2 regions of the Phreatobacter sp. AB_2022a genome follow, and region 1 is predicted to be linked to the other one. Evidence: predicted binding sites of a transcription regulator. Region 1 holds the regulator's gene; the other holds the start of a gene.
The links. Region 1 encodes HrcA, which represses chaperone genes, less so after heat shock. Its sites were predicted from a motif close to GTTAGCACTCNCNNNNNGNGAGTGCTAAC; they were not measured.
Positions count from the first base shown of each region.

Region 2: a site for HrcA is predicted at 2,994-3,022, ahead of groES (co-chaperone GroES). Genes of this name have one in related genera too.

Region 1 is NZ_JAPSET010000044.1:16,793-24,443, reverse strand. Features, by position in the region: gene dnaJ (molecular chaperone DnaJ) at 27-1,163, opposite strand; gene dnaK (molecular chaperone DnaK) at 1,526-3,427, opposite strand; gene OZ671_RS25115 (hypothetical protein) at 3,842-4,693, shown strand; gene OZ671_RS25110 (VOC family protein) at 4,699-5,085, opposite strand; gene hrcA (heat-inducible transcriptional repressor HrcA) at 5,179-6,261, opposite strand; gene rph (ribonuclease PH) at 6,407-7,120, shown strand; gene OZ671_RS25095 (non-canonical purine NTP pyrophosphatase) at 7,122-7,651, shown strand, end outside.
Region 2 is NZ_JAPSET010000022.1:36,920-44,570, reverse strand. Features, by position in the region: gene OZ671_RS17015 (sulfite exporter TauE/SafE family protein) at 101-877, shown strand; gene OZ671_RS17010 (DMT family transporter) at 874-1,773, shown strand; gene OZ671_RS17005 (PaaI family thioesterase) at 1,805-2,287, opposite strand; gene OZ671_RS17000 (MarR family winged helix-turn-helix transcriptional regulator) at 2,349-2,807, opposite strand; gene groES (co-chaperone GroES) at 3,091-3,381, shown strand; gene groL (chaperonin GroEL) at 3,434-5,074, shown strand; gene OZ671_RS16985 (ABC transporter substrate-binding protein) at 5,277-6,860, shown strand; gene OZ671_RS16980 (hypothetical protein) at 6,919-7,254, opposite strand; gene OZ671_RS16975 (L-lactate permease) at 7,549-7,651, shown strand, end outside.

The DNA of each region.
Region 1 (7,651 bases):
CCCGCGGTCCCCGTGCCCGTTGCGACTCAGTTGTCCTTGCTCGCCAGCCCGTCCCAGAACGCTTTGGCCTTGGCGAAGAAGCCGGCCGTCTCGGGTTGCGTATCCTTCGAGCTCTCCTTCTCGAACTCGGCAAGCAGCTCCTTCTGGCGCTTGGTCAGGTTGCGCGGCGTTTCCACGTCGACCTGCACATAGAGATCGCCGACTACCTTGGAGCGGAGCACCGGCATGCCTTTGCCGGTCAGGCGGAAGCGCTTGCCGGACTGCGTGCCCTCGGGAACCTTCACCTGCGCCCGGCCGCCGTCGATGGTCGGCACCTCGAAGGTGCCGCCGAGCGCGGCGGTGACGAGGGAGATCGGCGCGCGGCAATAGAGATCCTGGCCGTCGCGCTGGAAGAAGGAATGGGGCTGGATCGAAAGGAAGATGTAGAGATCGCCCGAAGGGCCGCCGCGGAAGCCGGCTTCGCCCTCGTTGGCGAGCCTGATGCGGGTGCCGTCCTCGACGCCGGCGGGAATATTCACCGACAGGACGCGTTCCTTGGTCACACGACCGGAACCGCTGCAATTGGTGCAGGGATCCTCGATCACCTGGCCGCGCCCCTGGCAGGTCGGGCAGGTCCGCTCGACAGAGAAGAAGCCCTGGCTCGCGCGCACGCGGCCGTGCCCGGCGCAGGTGCCGCAGGTCTTCGGCTTGGAGCCAGCCTTGGCGCCGGAACCCGAGCAGACCTCGCATGTCGCCGTGGTCGGAATGCGCAGCTGGGCAGACTTGCCGTCGAAGGCCTCCTCCAGCGTGATCTCCATGTTGTAGCGCAGGTCGGCGCCGCGTTCGCGCCCGCCGGCGCCGCGCCGGCGGCCGCCGGCCATGCCGAACAGCTCCTCGAAAATGTCAGACATGGACGAGGAGAAATCGCCGCCGAAACCCTGCGGGCCGCCGCCGCCGTTCTCGAAGGCCTGGTGGCCGAAACGGTCGTAGGCCGCCCGCTTCTGCCCGTCGGACAGAACCTGATAGGCCTCGTTCAGCTCCTTGAACTTGTGCTCGGCCTCGGCATTGTTGGGGTTGCGGTCGGGATGATATTGCATCGCCTTCTTGCGGAAGGCCGATTTCAGCGCGGCATCGTCGGCATCACGGCTGCATCCCAGAATGTCGTAATAGTCGCGCTTGGACATCGTCGTTCTGATCACCAGGGGCTGCACGCCGCCGGAGCGGCAGCTGTTGTGTTCGCCCAGAGGCAAAGCGGCGAAGCGTGGCTCGTGTCAAGGCCTGCGGCCGCCGCGCCGTCGTGCGGAGCGGCAGGTGTAACCGCGACCGACGGGGCGGCAGGCAGCCCGAAAGCCGTCGCACCGGTCGCGGACGGCAGCCGGAAGGTCGCGTGAGAGACCGTGCCGCGTGGTTCAGCGCCCGGCGCCGCAGTCCCTGCCGGGAGCGGCTTTGCGCCCTGCGTCGCGGCGCGGTCGGCAATCGCCATCGCGGAGGCCCCTGATCGAACGCCCGGGACGCGGACGTCCCGGGCGGCAAGATGAAAGTCCCGTCAGGCGGACTTCTTGTTGTTCTTGTCGTCCTTCACTTCCGTGAAGTCGGCATCGACAACATCATCCTTCTTCGCGTCGGCGTCGGCGTCCGCCTCGCCGCTCTGGGCGGCATACATGGCTTCGCCGAGCTTCATCGAGGCCTGAGCCAGCGCATTGGCCTTTTCCTTCAGCGCCTCGGCGTCCTCGCCCTTGGCGGCTTCCTTCACCGCGGCCAGCGCGTCCTCGATGGCCTTGCGGTCGGCTTCGCCGATCTTGGAGCCATGCTCGGCCAGCGCCTTCTCGGTCGAGTGGACGAGGCCGTCGGCCTGGTTGCGGGCTTCCGCCAGCTCCTTGCGCTGCTTGTCCTCGGCGGCATGCGCCTCGGCGTCCTTGACCATGCGCTCGATGTCGCTGTCGGACAGGCCGCCGGAGGCCTGGATGCGGATCTGCTGCTCCTTGCCGGTGCCCTTGTCCTTGGCCTGGACGTTGACGATGCCGTTGGCGTCGATGTCGAAGGTCACCTCGATCTGCGGCACGCCGCGCGGCGCCGGGGGAATGCCCATGAGGTCGAACTGGCCGAGGATCTTGTTGTCCGCAGCCATCTCGCGCTCGCCCTGGAAGACCCGGATCGTCACCGCGTTCTGATTGTCGTCGGCGGTGGAGAACACCTGGCTCTTCTTGGTCGGGATCGTGGTGTTGCGATCGATGAGACGGGTGAACACGCCGCCCAGCGTCTCGATGCCGAGCGACAGCGGGGTCACGTCGAGCAGCAGCACGTCCTTGACGTCGCCCTGCAGAACGCCGGCCTGGATCGCCGCGCCCATGGCGACGACCTCATCCGGGTTGACGCCCTTGTGCGGCTCCTTGCCGAAGAACTGCTTCACCACTTCCTGGATCTTCGGCATGCGGGTCATGCCGCCGACCAGGACGACCTCGTCGATCTGACCGGCCGAGAGCCCGGCATCCTTCAGCGCCTTGCGGCACGGCTCGACCGTGCGCTGCACGAGGTCGTCGACCAGCGCCTCGAACTTGGCCCGGGTGAGCTTCAGCTGCAGGTGCTTCGGGCCGGACGCGTCGGCCGTGATGAACGGCAGGTTGATCTCGGTCTGGGTCGAGGAGGACAGCTCGATCTTGGCTTTCTCCGCCGCCTCCTTCAGGCGCTGCAGAGCCAGCTTGTCCTTGCGCAGGTCGATGCCCTGCTCCTTCTGGAACTCGGCCGCCAGATAGTCGACGAGACGCATGTCGAAGTCTTCGCCGCCGAGGAAGGTGTCGCCGTTGGTCGACTTGACCTCGAACACGCCGTCGCCGATCTCGAGGATCGACACGTCGAACGTGCCGCCGCCGAGGTCATAGACCGCGATGGTGCCGGAGCTCTTCTTGTCGAGGCCATAGGCGAGCGCGGCCGCCGTCGGCTCGTTGATGATGCGCAGCACCTCGAGGCCCGCGATCTTGCCGGCGTCCTTGGTCGCCTGACGCTGGGCGTCGTTGAAATAGGCGGGAACCGTGATCACCGCTTGGTCGACGGTCTGGCCGAGATAGGCCTCGGCGGTCTCCTTCATCTTCTGCAGCGTGAAGGCGGAGACCTGCGAGGGCGAATAGCTCTTGCCCTCGGCCTCGACCCAGGCGTCGCCGTTGCCGGCGCGGGTGATCTTGTAGGGAACCAGCTTCTGGTCCTTGGCGACCGTCGGGTCGTCGTAGCGGCGGCCGATCAGGCGCTTCACCGCAAAAATGGTCCGCTCGGGGTTCGTCACCGCCTGGCGCTTGGCCGGCTGGCCGACGAGGCGCTCCTCATCGGTAAAGGCGACGATGGACGGCGTGGTGTTGGCGCCCTCCGAATTGATGATCACCTTTGGCGTCGTGCCTTCCATCACGGCAACGCATGAATTGGTCGTGCCGAGGTCGATACCGATGACCTTGCCCATATTCTTCTCCTCACTCTAAGCGGATCGGCAGGGCCCGAAGCACCCTTGACGCACCAAGGCTTGGAAGGACCAATTCCGGTCTCTCCGGACTTAAGCGCGCCGACCCCTTATTCGTCCTGGGGGTTTGAAGCAAACGAAAGCAGCAAAACGCGCCGCTTTCATTGGTTGCTGGCGATATAGGGACAGGCTTTTCCGCATGCAAGAACTGCGCTTGCATCGCAGCCGGGAATTCACGATCCCTTCGGGCCTCCGCCGGAGCCCGGGACAGGGCGGTGGGCCGGCCCCTCCCAACGGACAACTGCGGCGCAACGGCAACAATACCCCGCCGACGCGCAGTCCTGCACCTCACGCGAGGTGACCCGGCTGTTCCGTCGCGCTATGTGACAAAGGTTCTCTGCTCTGTCGGACCCCTCGATGACGCGTCTCGTCCTCCTTCTGGCGATTTCCGCCCTGACCGCCTTCGGCGGCATGGAGGCGCACGCGCAGCTGCAATTGCCCGGCGCCACGGCGCCGACGCCGCGCGGCGGCGTCGCCCCGTCCAGCGCTCCGAGCCATCGCGGCGGCGGGGTCTCATCGGCGAACCGCGGCCCGGCCGGCCCGCCGCCGCGCCGCGGCGAGGAGACGCTGCCCGGCCGCACCCTGCGCTTCCTTGGCCAGCAGGGCTCCATGGTCATCACCCGCGGCGGCACGCCGGCCCAGCCGGTCTTCACCATCGCCGCGACCGGCGTCGGCCGGCGCGGCAACGACATCCGCAGCATGTGCACGCCGGATCTCAACGCCGGCCAGGTGGTGACCTTGACGCCGCTCGGCCGGCCCGAGGGCCTGTCGCGCTTCGAGGCGTCCTTCCCGGGCTGCACCATGGTGATCGACCTCTTGTCGGATGCCGCGATCGTCTCCGCGCCCGGCGGCGCCTGCCGGTTCTCCGACGATTGCCAGGTCGATCCGACCGGCCTCTGGGGGCCGGTCGACCGCGAAATGCCGCCCGAGGCCGAAGTCGAGCGGGCGCGCGGCGCCGCCGACCGCCGCCTCAACGCGGCGCGCCGGACGCTGCAGCAGCGGCTGAGGACGACGCCGGAGGGCCGCACCTTCCTCAGCGAGCAGGCCGGCTTCGGGGCCAATCGCGAGAGGGTCTGCCGCAATTACGGCACGACCGATGCCGGCCTCGGCTATTGCGCCCTGAAATATACCGAGGCGCGCGCCGCCGCGCTCGAAGCGCGTGTCGCGGCGACGCCGGAAACCCAGACCAGCCGGCGGCACCGCAACTGACGCGCTCAGGCCGCGGCGTTGGGCGCGGCCGCCGGGGTCAGCCAGCCGATGATCGCGCCGGCGGTATCGCTGACGATGGCGATCCGCCCGACGCCGGGAATATCGAAGGGCTCCTGCAGCACCTCGCCGCCGGCCCCCGCCACCCCGCGGCAGCGCTCGTCGACATTGTCGACCTCGACATAGCAGAGCCAGCCCGGCATTGCCTCGGGATCGTCCGGCGGCATCGACATGATGCCGGCCGCCGGCGTGCCGTCCGCCGCATGGGCGATCCAGTACTCGGCGTCCGGCATGGGGAATTTCTGGTAGGTCCACCCGACGGTCGCCGCATAGAAGGCCTTGGCCTTCTCGACGTCGTCGGTCATCAGCTCGTTCCAGTTGAACTTGCCGTGCATTCCGGCCTCCCGCGACACTGGCGCTGCCACGCTCACGCCGGCGGAACGCCGGCAGGCCATCGTCCGATCCCCGGCGGGCGGAAATGCGGCAGGTCAGCCGATCAGCCGGGACAGCACCTTGGCGGTATAGTCGACCATCGGCACGATGCGCGCATAGTTGAGCCGCGTGGGACCGATCACGCCGAGCACGCCGACGATGCGGCTCTGCCCGTCGCGGTAGGGCGCGACGATCATCGAGGACCCGGACAGCGAGAACAGCTTGTTCTCCGAGCCGATGAAGATGCGCACGCCGTCGGCCGTCTCCGCGCGGTCGAGCAGGTCGACGAGATCGCGTTTCGATTCCAGGTCGTCGAACAGGAGGCGGATCCGCTCGAGGTCCTCGATCGCCTTGAGGTCGCCAAGCAGATTGGCCTGGCCGCGCACGATCAGGCGCCGGTCGCCCGGATCGCCGCCCGACCAGGAGGCAAGGCCCGCCTCGACCAGCTTCTGGGTGAGCTCGTCGAGCTCGGCTCGCGCCGCCGCCAGCCCCTGCTGCAGTTCCAGCCGTGCTTCGGCGAGCGTGCGGCCGCGAATGCGCGCATTGAGGAAGTTGGAGGCTTCCACCAGGGCCGAAGGCGGCAGGCCCGGGGCGATCGGGACGATCCGGTTCTCCACCTGGCCATCCTCGGAGACGAGCACGACCAGCGCCTTTTCCGGCTCGAGCCGGACGAATTCGACATGTTTCAGCCGGGCGTTCGACTTCGAGGTGAGCACCACGCCGGCCCCGCGTGACATGCCGGAGAGCAGCTGGGAGGCGTCGGCCAGCACGGTTTCCAGCGACCGCTCGGCGCCGGAGGCCGCGACCTGCGCCTCGATCGCATTGCGCTCGGCTTCGGCGAGGTCGCCGAACTGCATCAGCGCGTCGACGAAGAAGCGCAGCCCGCTTTCGGTGGGCAGGCGGCCGGCCGAGGTGTGCGGCGCGAAGATGAGGCCGGCCTCCTCGAGATCGTGCATGACATTGCGGATCGAGGCCGGCGACAGGGTCATCGGCAGAAGGCGCGACAGATTGCGCGAGCCGACCGGCTCGCCGGTTGCAAGATAGCTCTCGACGATCTGGCGAAAGATCTCGCGCGAGCGCTCGTCGAGCTGGGCGAGCGTGGAGAGACTGGCCGGCAGATGCGGGATATCGGCGGACAAGGTTCGTTAGCCTCCTGACCCCCCGAATTTGGGCGGTTCGGCCGGCCGGATCAAGCCGCCCGCGGCATGTGGACCATGCCTCGTCCTTGTCCTTCGGGCCGGCTCGCCGTAAGAACCGCTGTTCCATTGATCCGAGAAAACCGCCATGCGTCCCTCCAAACGCGCGCCCGACGCGCTGCGCCCCGTCTCGCTCGAACGCGCGGTCGCCCGCTATGCCGAGGGCTCCTGTTTCGTGAAATTCGGCAATACCCACGTCCTGTGCACGGCGAGCCTCGAGGAAAAGCCGCCGGCCTGGCTGCGCGGCCAGGGCCGCGGCTGGGTCACCGCCGAATATGCCATGCTGCCGCGCGCCACGCTCGAGCGCACGCGCCGGGAATCGAGCGCCGGCAAGCCGACCGGCCGCACCATGGAGATCCAGCGCCTGATCGGCCGGGCGCTGCGCACGATCGTCGACCTGCCGGCGCTCGGCGAGCGCCAGATCACCGTCGACTGCGACGTGATCCAGGCCGACGGCGGCACCCGCACGGCGGCGATCACCGGCGCCTGGGTGGCGCTGCACGACTGCATCGCCTGGATGAAGGCCCGCGACATGGTGAAGGCCAATCCGCTGAAGGATCATGTCGCGGCCGTGTCCTGCGGCATCTATCGCGGCACGCCGGTCCTCGACCTCGACTATGCCGAGGATTCGGAGGCCGAGACCGACGCCAATTTCGTGCTGACCGGCGGCGGCGGCATCGTCGAGATCCAGGGCACGGCCGAGAAGACGCCGTTTTCCGAGAACGAGCTGCTGCAGCTGCTCGCGCTCGCCAAGGCCGGTTGCACGCGGCTCGTCGACCTGCAGAAGACGGCGGTGGCCTGACATGCGCAAGCTCGGCCCCGGCACCCGCCTGGTGGTGGCGACCCACAACAAGGGCAAGCTCAACGAGTTCCGCGACCTGCTCGGCCCCCATGGCGTCGAACTGGTCTCGGCGGGCGAGCTCGGGCTGCCCGAGCCGGCCGAGACAGGCACGCTCTATGCCGAGAACGCGCTGATCAAGGCCCGCGCGGCAACCGCCGCCACCGGCCTTGCTGCCGTCGCCGACGATTCCGGCCTCGCCATCGCGGCGCTCGACGGCGCGCCAGGCCTGTTCACCGCCGATTGGGCGGGCCAGCCGCGCGATTTCGCGGCGGCGATGGCGCGTGTCGACCGCGAGCTCGGCCTGCGCGGCGTCGCCACGGCCGGCGCCCGTGCCCACTTCGTCTCCGCCATCGCCTTGACCTGGCCGGACGGCGAGGAGGCCATTTTCGAGGGCCGCGTCTTCGGCACGCTCGCCTGGCCACCGCGCGGCGCGCAAGGTTTCGGCTACGACCCGATGTTCGTTCCCGACGGCTTCGACAAGACCTTCGGCGA
Region 2 (7,651 bases), on a different contig from region 1:
GCGGCTTTTTTCCGTCGCCGGCCGGACCGATGCGACGCATGGTTGCACCGCCCGCGCCGACCTATCGCGAATCCTCGCACCCCGTTAGCAATCGCCAGTCATGTTCGCGGCCCTTCCCTCCGATCCGGTCTTTTACGCCGTGGGCATCGCGGCCACCTTCCTGATGGGGCTCGGCAAGGGCGCCTTCGGCGGCGGCCTCGCCATTCTCGGCATACCGCTGCTGGCGCTGGTCATGGACCCGATCGAAGCCTCGATCGTCACCGCGCTGCTCGTCGCCTTCATGGACATCTTCGCGATCGGCAGCTTCCCGCGCGGCGCCTGGTCGAAGCCGGATCTCGTCTGGCTGCTGCCGGGCCTTGCCGGCGGCACCTTCATCGGCTTCCTGGTGTTCGAACACGTCGACAGGCGCTGGCTCGCCCTCATCATCGCGCTCGTGACGCTGGCCTTCACCCTGCGCTATTTCCTGAAATCCGGCGCCGGCCGGCCGGACCTGCCGGTCGCGCCGCGGCTGGCGCTCGCCGCCGGGATCGGCACCGGCTTCACCACCTATATCGCCCATGCCGGCGGGCCGCCGCTCGCCATGTATCTGTTGCGCCGCGACATCACCAAGACCGCCTATGCGGCGACCACGGTCGTGGTCTTCATGATGGGCAACCTGATCAAGCTGCCGGGCTTCGTCTATTCCGGGCTCGACCACCCGGCGGTTTTCGGCAAGGCTCTGGCGCTCGCGCCCGTCGTGCCGATCGGGGTGTTCGTCGGCCGGCATCTCAACGACCGGCTGTCGCGCGAAAAACTCTACGGACTCTGCTATGGCCTGGTCGGGATCGCCGGCGCCAAGCTGCTTGTCGATGCGATCCGCGCGCTATGGCCGACATGACCACTCAGTCCGACACGTCCCGTCCGATGAATCTCGCCTCGCCGATGCCATTCCTGGTCGGCGCTTTCGGCATTCTGCTGCTGGCGGTCATGGATGCGCTGATCAAGGGGGTGGCGGCGCAGCACCCGACGTCGCAGATCGTGTTCATGCGCTTCGCCTGCGGCCTGCCCTGGGCGGTCCTGGCGCTGTTCGTGCTGAAACCGCCGGTCCCGGACGGGGCCATGGTGCGCGCCCATCTCCTGCGCGGCCTTCTCGTCGTCTTCACCGCGGGCCTGTTCTTCTACGCCCTCGCCAAGCTCGAGCTCGCCGAGGCGATCACCCTCGCCTTCCTGTCGCCGCTCTTCCTCGCCCTGCTCGCCGCGCTGATCCTGAAGGAGCCGATCCCGCCAGCCGTGCTGATCGCCATCGTGGTCGGCTTCCTCGGCATGGCGGTGATCGTCGCCGGCAAGGTCGGCGGCGGAGTGCTCGACCTTGCCCGCGTGCTCGGCATCGGTGCCGCCATCCTCAGCGCCTTCTTCTATGCGGCCAACCTCGTCCTGCTGCGCAAGCGCGCCCAGACCGACGCGCTCGGCCTGATCGTGCTGTTCCAGAACCTGTTTCCGATGCTGATGATCGCGCCCTTCGCCTACCTGGTCTGGGAGGCGCCCGATCCGCGATCGTGGCTCATCTTCGCCGCCATCGGCCTGATCGGGCTCGGCGGCCATCTGTGCATGGCCTGGGCCTTCGCCCGGGCCCAGGCCGGCCCGCTCGGCGTGCTCGAATATACCGCCCTCGTCTGGGGGTCGGCGATCGGCTACCTCGCCTTCGGCGAAGTGCCGAGCTGGACCACCTGGGCGGGCGCGGCGCTGATCATCGCCGCCTGCCTCGCCGTCGCCCGGCGCCAGATCCGCAAGTGACGGGCGTGCCGGCCGCCGCCTGACACGGCGTTCAGGCCGCCGGCGGCCGCGCCTCGAAGATCAGGCAGGTCTCGGTGCCGTGGGCGATCAGCCGGCCCTTGGCGTCGGTCAGCCGCGCTTCCGAGGTCGCGATGCGGCCGCCGGCGTGAACCACCTTGCCCTCGCAGCGCAGCGGTCCGGAATCGGGCATCAGGGCCCGGTCGTAGTTCACCTTCATCTCGACCGTCGTATAGCCCTGGCCGGCCTTGATGATGGTATGGACCGCGCAGCCGAGCGCCGAATCCAGAATGGTCGCGTGCCAGCCGCCGTGAATCGTGCCGAGCGGGTTGAAGAAGTCGGCGGTCGGCGTGCCCTCGAACACGCAGCGCCCGGGTTCCGCCTCGGTCAGAATGAACCCCATCGTACGCGAGATCGGCGGGGCCGGCAGGCGCCGCTCCAGCATGCCGCGCAGGAAATCGATGCCGTCCTGGCTCACTGCTTCATGGGTCGGGACGACCCCATATTCAACCGTCATGATTCACCTATCGTGTAAATGCACGATATGGACGTCCCATTCGACGGTCAAGCGGCCCGGTTCAGGCTTCGCGCGCTTTCAACGTCTTGCGGATCGCACGCAGGCCCTCGCGCGTATCGTGCCAGAGCGCGGCGCCGACGGCCCCCTCCATGCGGGCGTGCTCGGCCTCCCACAAGGGAATGGCGGCGGAGAGCCGGCCGATGCCGGTCTCGGTCAGGGCCGGCCGCATGGCCCGGCCGGGGCCGCTGACCACCGAGACCAGCCCCGAAGCCTCGAGCCGCTTCAGGTTGCGCGTCATCGTGGTGCGATCGAGCGCGAGCGCGTCGGACAATGCGGTCACCGAGCAGATCTCGCCCGAAGCGAGCGCGGCGAGAATGTTGAACTGGGTCACCTCGATGCCGAGCGGCGCCAGCACCCGGTTATAGGCGCGGGTGATGGCATGAGCGGTCATGCGGGTCTGGAAGCAGATGCAGGAGCGCGCGATGCGCGTCAGCGTCGCTTTGTCGGGAGCCGTCGTCATGGCGTCACGATCCGGCGAGACAAGAGCCGCGTCAAGCTGCCGAAAGCCGGGGAGGTCTGCACCCGGCCGCCGGCGGGCGAACGCCCCTGAAGCGGCCCGAGCCGGAAAATTCGATGAACGCGCGTTAACCACGTTACGGGCGCTTCTTGACTCTCCCAATCCATGTGCCTATCTCGGCGACCAGTTGTTAGCAGTCGGCGATGACGAGTGCTAACAACCCGGCCCTCAAGGCCGGCACGCCATTCCGCGGCCCATGCGCCGCCCATGTCAGGGACCATAACCCATGAAGTTCCGTCCGCTGCACGACCGCGTGGTCGTTCGTCGCCTGGAGTCCGAAGAGAAGACCAAAGGCGGCATCATCATCCCGGACACCGCCAAGGAAAAGCCGCAGGAAGGCGAAGTGATCGCCGTCGGCCCGGGCGGCCGCGATGAGGCCGGCAAGCTGGTCGCCCTCGACGTGAAGAAGGGCGACAAGGTGCTGTTCGGCAAGTGGTCGGGCACGGAAGTGAAGATCGACGGCGTCGACCTCCTGATCATGAAGGAGAGCGACATCATGGGCGTGATCGGCAAGTAATCCGGCCCAACCAAGCCCTCTCACACACTATTTCCGACAGGAGTTTAGCCCCATGGCTGCCAAGGACGTGAAATTCGCCCAGGACGCCCGCGAGAAAATGCTGCGCGGCGTCGACATCCTCGCCGAAGCCGTCAAGGTGACGCTCGGCCCGAAGGGCCGCAACGTCGTCATCGAGAAGTCGTTCGGCGCCCCGCGCATCACCAAGGACGGCGTCACCGTCGCCAAGGAGATCGAGCTCGCCGACAAGTTCGAGAACATGGGCGCCCAGATGGTCCGTGAGGTCGCCTCCAAGACCAACGACCTCGGCGGCGACGGCACCACCACCGCCACCGTTCTCGCCCAGGCCATCGTCCGCGAAGGCGCCAAGTACGTCGCCGCCGGCATGAACCCGATGGACCTGAAGCGCGGCGTCGACACCGCGGTCACCGAGGTCGTCAAGACCCTCGAGAAGTCGGCCAAGAAGGTGAAGTCCTCGGCCGAGGTCGCCCAGGTCGGCACCATCTCGGCGAACGGCGACAAGCTGATCGGCGACATGATCGCCAACGCCATGCAGAAGGTCGGCAACGAGGGCGTCATCACTGTCGAGGAGGCCAAGAGCCTCGACACCGAGGTCGACATCGTCGAAGGCATGCAGTTCGACCGCGGCTACCTGTCGCCCTACTTCATCACCAATGCCGACAAGATGATCGCGGATCTCGAGGATGCCTACATCCTCATCCACGAGAAGAAGCTGACCGGCCTGCAGGCCATGCTGCCGGTGCTGGAATCGGTCGTTCAGACCGGCAAGCCGCTGGTGATCGTCGCCGAGGACGTGGAAGGCGAAGCGCTCGCCACCCTCGTCGTCAACAAGCTGCGCGGCGGCCTGAAGGTCGCGGCCGTGAAGGCTCCGGGCTTCGGTGATCGCCGCAAGGCGATGCTCGAGGACATCGCGATCCTCACCGGCGGCCAGGTCATCTCCGAAGACCTGGGCATCAAGCTTGAGAACGTCACCCTCCAGATGCTCGGCCGCGCCAAGAAGGTGCTGATCGAGAAGGAGAAGACGACGGTCGTCGACGGCGCCGGCAAGAAGAAGGACATCGAAGGCCGCATCGGCCAGATCAAGGCGCAGATCGAGGAGACCACCTCGGACTACGACCGCGAGAAGCTGCAGGAGCGCCTGGCCAAGCTCGCCGGCGGCGTTGCGGTGATCAAGGTCGGCGGCGCGACCGAGGTCGAGGTGAAGGAGAAGAAGGATCGCGTTGACGACGCGCTCAACGCCACCCGCGCGGCCGTGCTGGAAGGCATCGTCCCCGGCGGCGGCGTCGCTCTGCTCCGCGCCAAGGCCAATGTCGCCAAGCTGAAGTCGGAGAACGCCGACGTCCAGGCCGGCATCAACATCGTGCTCAAGGCGATCGAAGCGCCGATCCGCCAGATCGTCGAGAACGCCGGTGTCGAGGGCTCGATCGTCGTCGGCAAGATCCTGGAGAACAAGTCGGCCACCTACGGCTTCAACGCCCAGGCGGAAGAGTATGTCGACATGTTCGACGCCGGCATCGTCGACCCGGTGAAGGTCGTCCGCACCGCGCTGCAGAACGCCGCTTCGGTGTCCTCGCTGCTGATCACCACCGGCGCCATGATCGCCGAGGCTCCGAAGAAGGATGCCCCGGCTCCGGCGATGCCGGGCGGCGGCGGCATGGGCGGCATGGACTTCTGATCCAGCCCATCCGGCTCGAAATCCAAGGAAAGGGGCGCCTCGCGGCGCCCCTTTTCGTTGTCGGGGCCGCAGCCGCCTCCCGGCGTTCCGTCGCAGGGCTGGTGCGCCATTGGCAGCGGCGGCGCGACGTGGGAGGTTCGCGCCTTCCACGCGGGGCGTTCGCCCTCGCGCCCGACATTCCGCATCTGACATGGAGACAACAATGCGACGCCGCAGCTTCCTCACCGGAGCCCTCGCCGCGGCCGCCCTGCCGCGTGCCGCCTTCGCGCAGACGGCGCGGGCGAGCGTCCTGAAATATGTGCCCCAGGCCGATCTCACCGTGCTCGACCCGATCGGCACCACCGCCTATGTCACCCGCCACCACGCGCTCATGGTCTATGACCAGCTCTACGGCCTCGACAGCCAGCTTCGGCCGCAGCCGCAGATGGTCGAGGGCCACACCGTGGAGGAGGACGGCAAGCGCTGGACCTTCAAGCTGCGCGACGGGCTGAAGTTCCACGACGGCGAGCCGGTGCGCGGCCGCGACTGCGTCGCCTCGATCAAGCGCTGGGCGGCGCGCGACGCGCTCGGCCAGGCCCTGATGGCGCGCGTCGCCGACATGTCGGCCCCCGACGACCGAAGCTTCGTCATCCGCCTGACCAAGCCGTTCGGCGCGCTGCTCGACGCGCTCGCCAAGGTCGGCCCGCCGGCGCTCGTGGTGATGCCGGAGCGCTTCGCCAATACCGACCCGTTCAAGCCGATCACCGAGGCGATCGGCTCCGGCCCGTTCAAATGGGTGCCGGGCGAGCGCCTGGTCGGCGCCCGCGCGGTCTACGAGAAGTTCGACGGCTACCGGCCGCGCGAGGGCGGCACGCCCGACTGGCTGTCGGGCCCGAAGATCGTCAATTTCGATCGGGTCGAATGGCTCGTCATGCCGGACCCGGCGACAGCCTCCGGGGCGCTGCAGAGCGGCGAAGCGGACTGGTGGGAGAACCCGCCGAACGACCTGCTGCCGCCGCTCGAGCGCAACCGCAACATCGTCTCCGAACAGCTCAACCCGCTCGGCATCATGGGCACCGGCATCTTCAATTGCCTCCACCCGCCCTTCGACAAGCCGGCAGTGCGCCGGGTCGTGCTGGAAGCCATGTCGCAGGCCGATTTCATGACCTCGGTCGCCGGCACCGACACCAGCATGTGGCGCGAAGGCGTCGGCATCTTCCCGCCCGGCACGCCGATGGCGAGCGATGTCGGCCTCGACGCGATCACCTCGAAGCGCGACATGCCGGCGCTGCGGGAGAAGCTGAAGCAGGCCGGCTATCAGGGCGAGAAGGTCGTGCTGATGTCGGCGAGCGACCAGTCCTCGCTCGCCGCCATCGGCGAGGTCGGCCACGACCTGCTGCGCCAGCTCGGCATGAACGTCGAGTTCGTCGTGTCCGACTGGGGCACGCTGGTGCAGCGGCGCGGCAAGAAGGAGCCACCCTCGCAGGGCGGCTGGAACATGTTCCACACCACGTGGCTCGGCCTCGACGTGGTCAATCCAGCGGTCATGCAGCCGCTCAGGGCCAACGGCGCCAAGGCCTGGTTCGGCTGGCCGGACATCCCCGACCTGCAGCGCCTCATCGATGCCTGGCTCGACGCCCCGGACACCGAGGCGCAGAAGCGCGTCGCCGCCGACATCCAGAAGGTGGCGCTGGAACAGGTGCCGTTCCTGCCGACCGGCCAGTACTTCTCGAAGTCGGTTTATCGGCGCAACGTCACGGGCATCCTGAAGGGCCAGATCGTGTTCTGGAACGCCCGCCGCGCCTGATCCCCTGCCGGTGCCGGCCGTCCCGTGCGGCCGGCACCGCCTGCCCGCATCGCCCGGGTCAGCCGCAGCTCACGCTGCGCACGATGTTGCGTTCGTCGAGACCGAAGGTCAGCCGGTTCGGCCGGTAGTCGTGGGTGCACATCATGCAGTAGCGCACCTGGATGGCGGCCGGGGCGCGAAAACGCGCACGTGCCAGGCGCGCCGGCTGGCCGACATGCCGCCGCGCCAGCGGCAGCGCGCGCCGGCAGGCCGCCTCCCCGGCACGGAAGCCGGGCATGTGCGGTCGAAAACCGGGAGCCGCCGGCTGGGCGGCGGCCGGTCCGGACGCCACAATGGCGGTCCCGGCGAGCAGCAAGGCGAGCGCCGCGGCGCGGATCCACAAGACCTTCATCATCGACCTGTCCTTCAATGCAATGAGCCGGGCGGCAACGGTGCCGAAGCCGCGGCGATCCTTTTCGCGCCGCCGCGCGGCAGCAATACGCCCAGTGCAGTTGCTGCGACATTTTGCCCACCCTAGCCTTACGGCAGCCGAATCTGCGCCTGACACCGGAGCGGATGCCGTCCGCACCGATCGTCGCAGCCGCAGGTCCTGCAAAAAGAGGGGGCGACGGTCGCCACGGGTCGTCCCGACGAGAATCAAAGCCTTAGGCCCGTGGCGAAGCCATGAGGGGACAGGGAGGTCTCGCCGATGTGGAACCAGGTCTACGACCCGTTCAACAATGCCGTGCTGTCGACAATAGCCGCCGCCGTGCCGGTGGTGACGCTGCTGGTGCTGATCGCCAGCGGCAAGG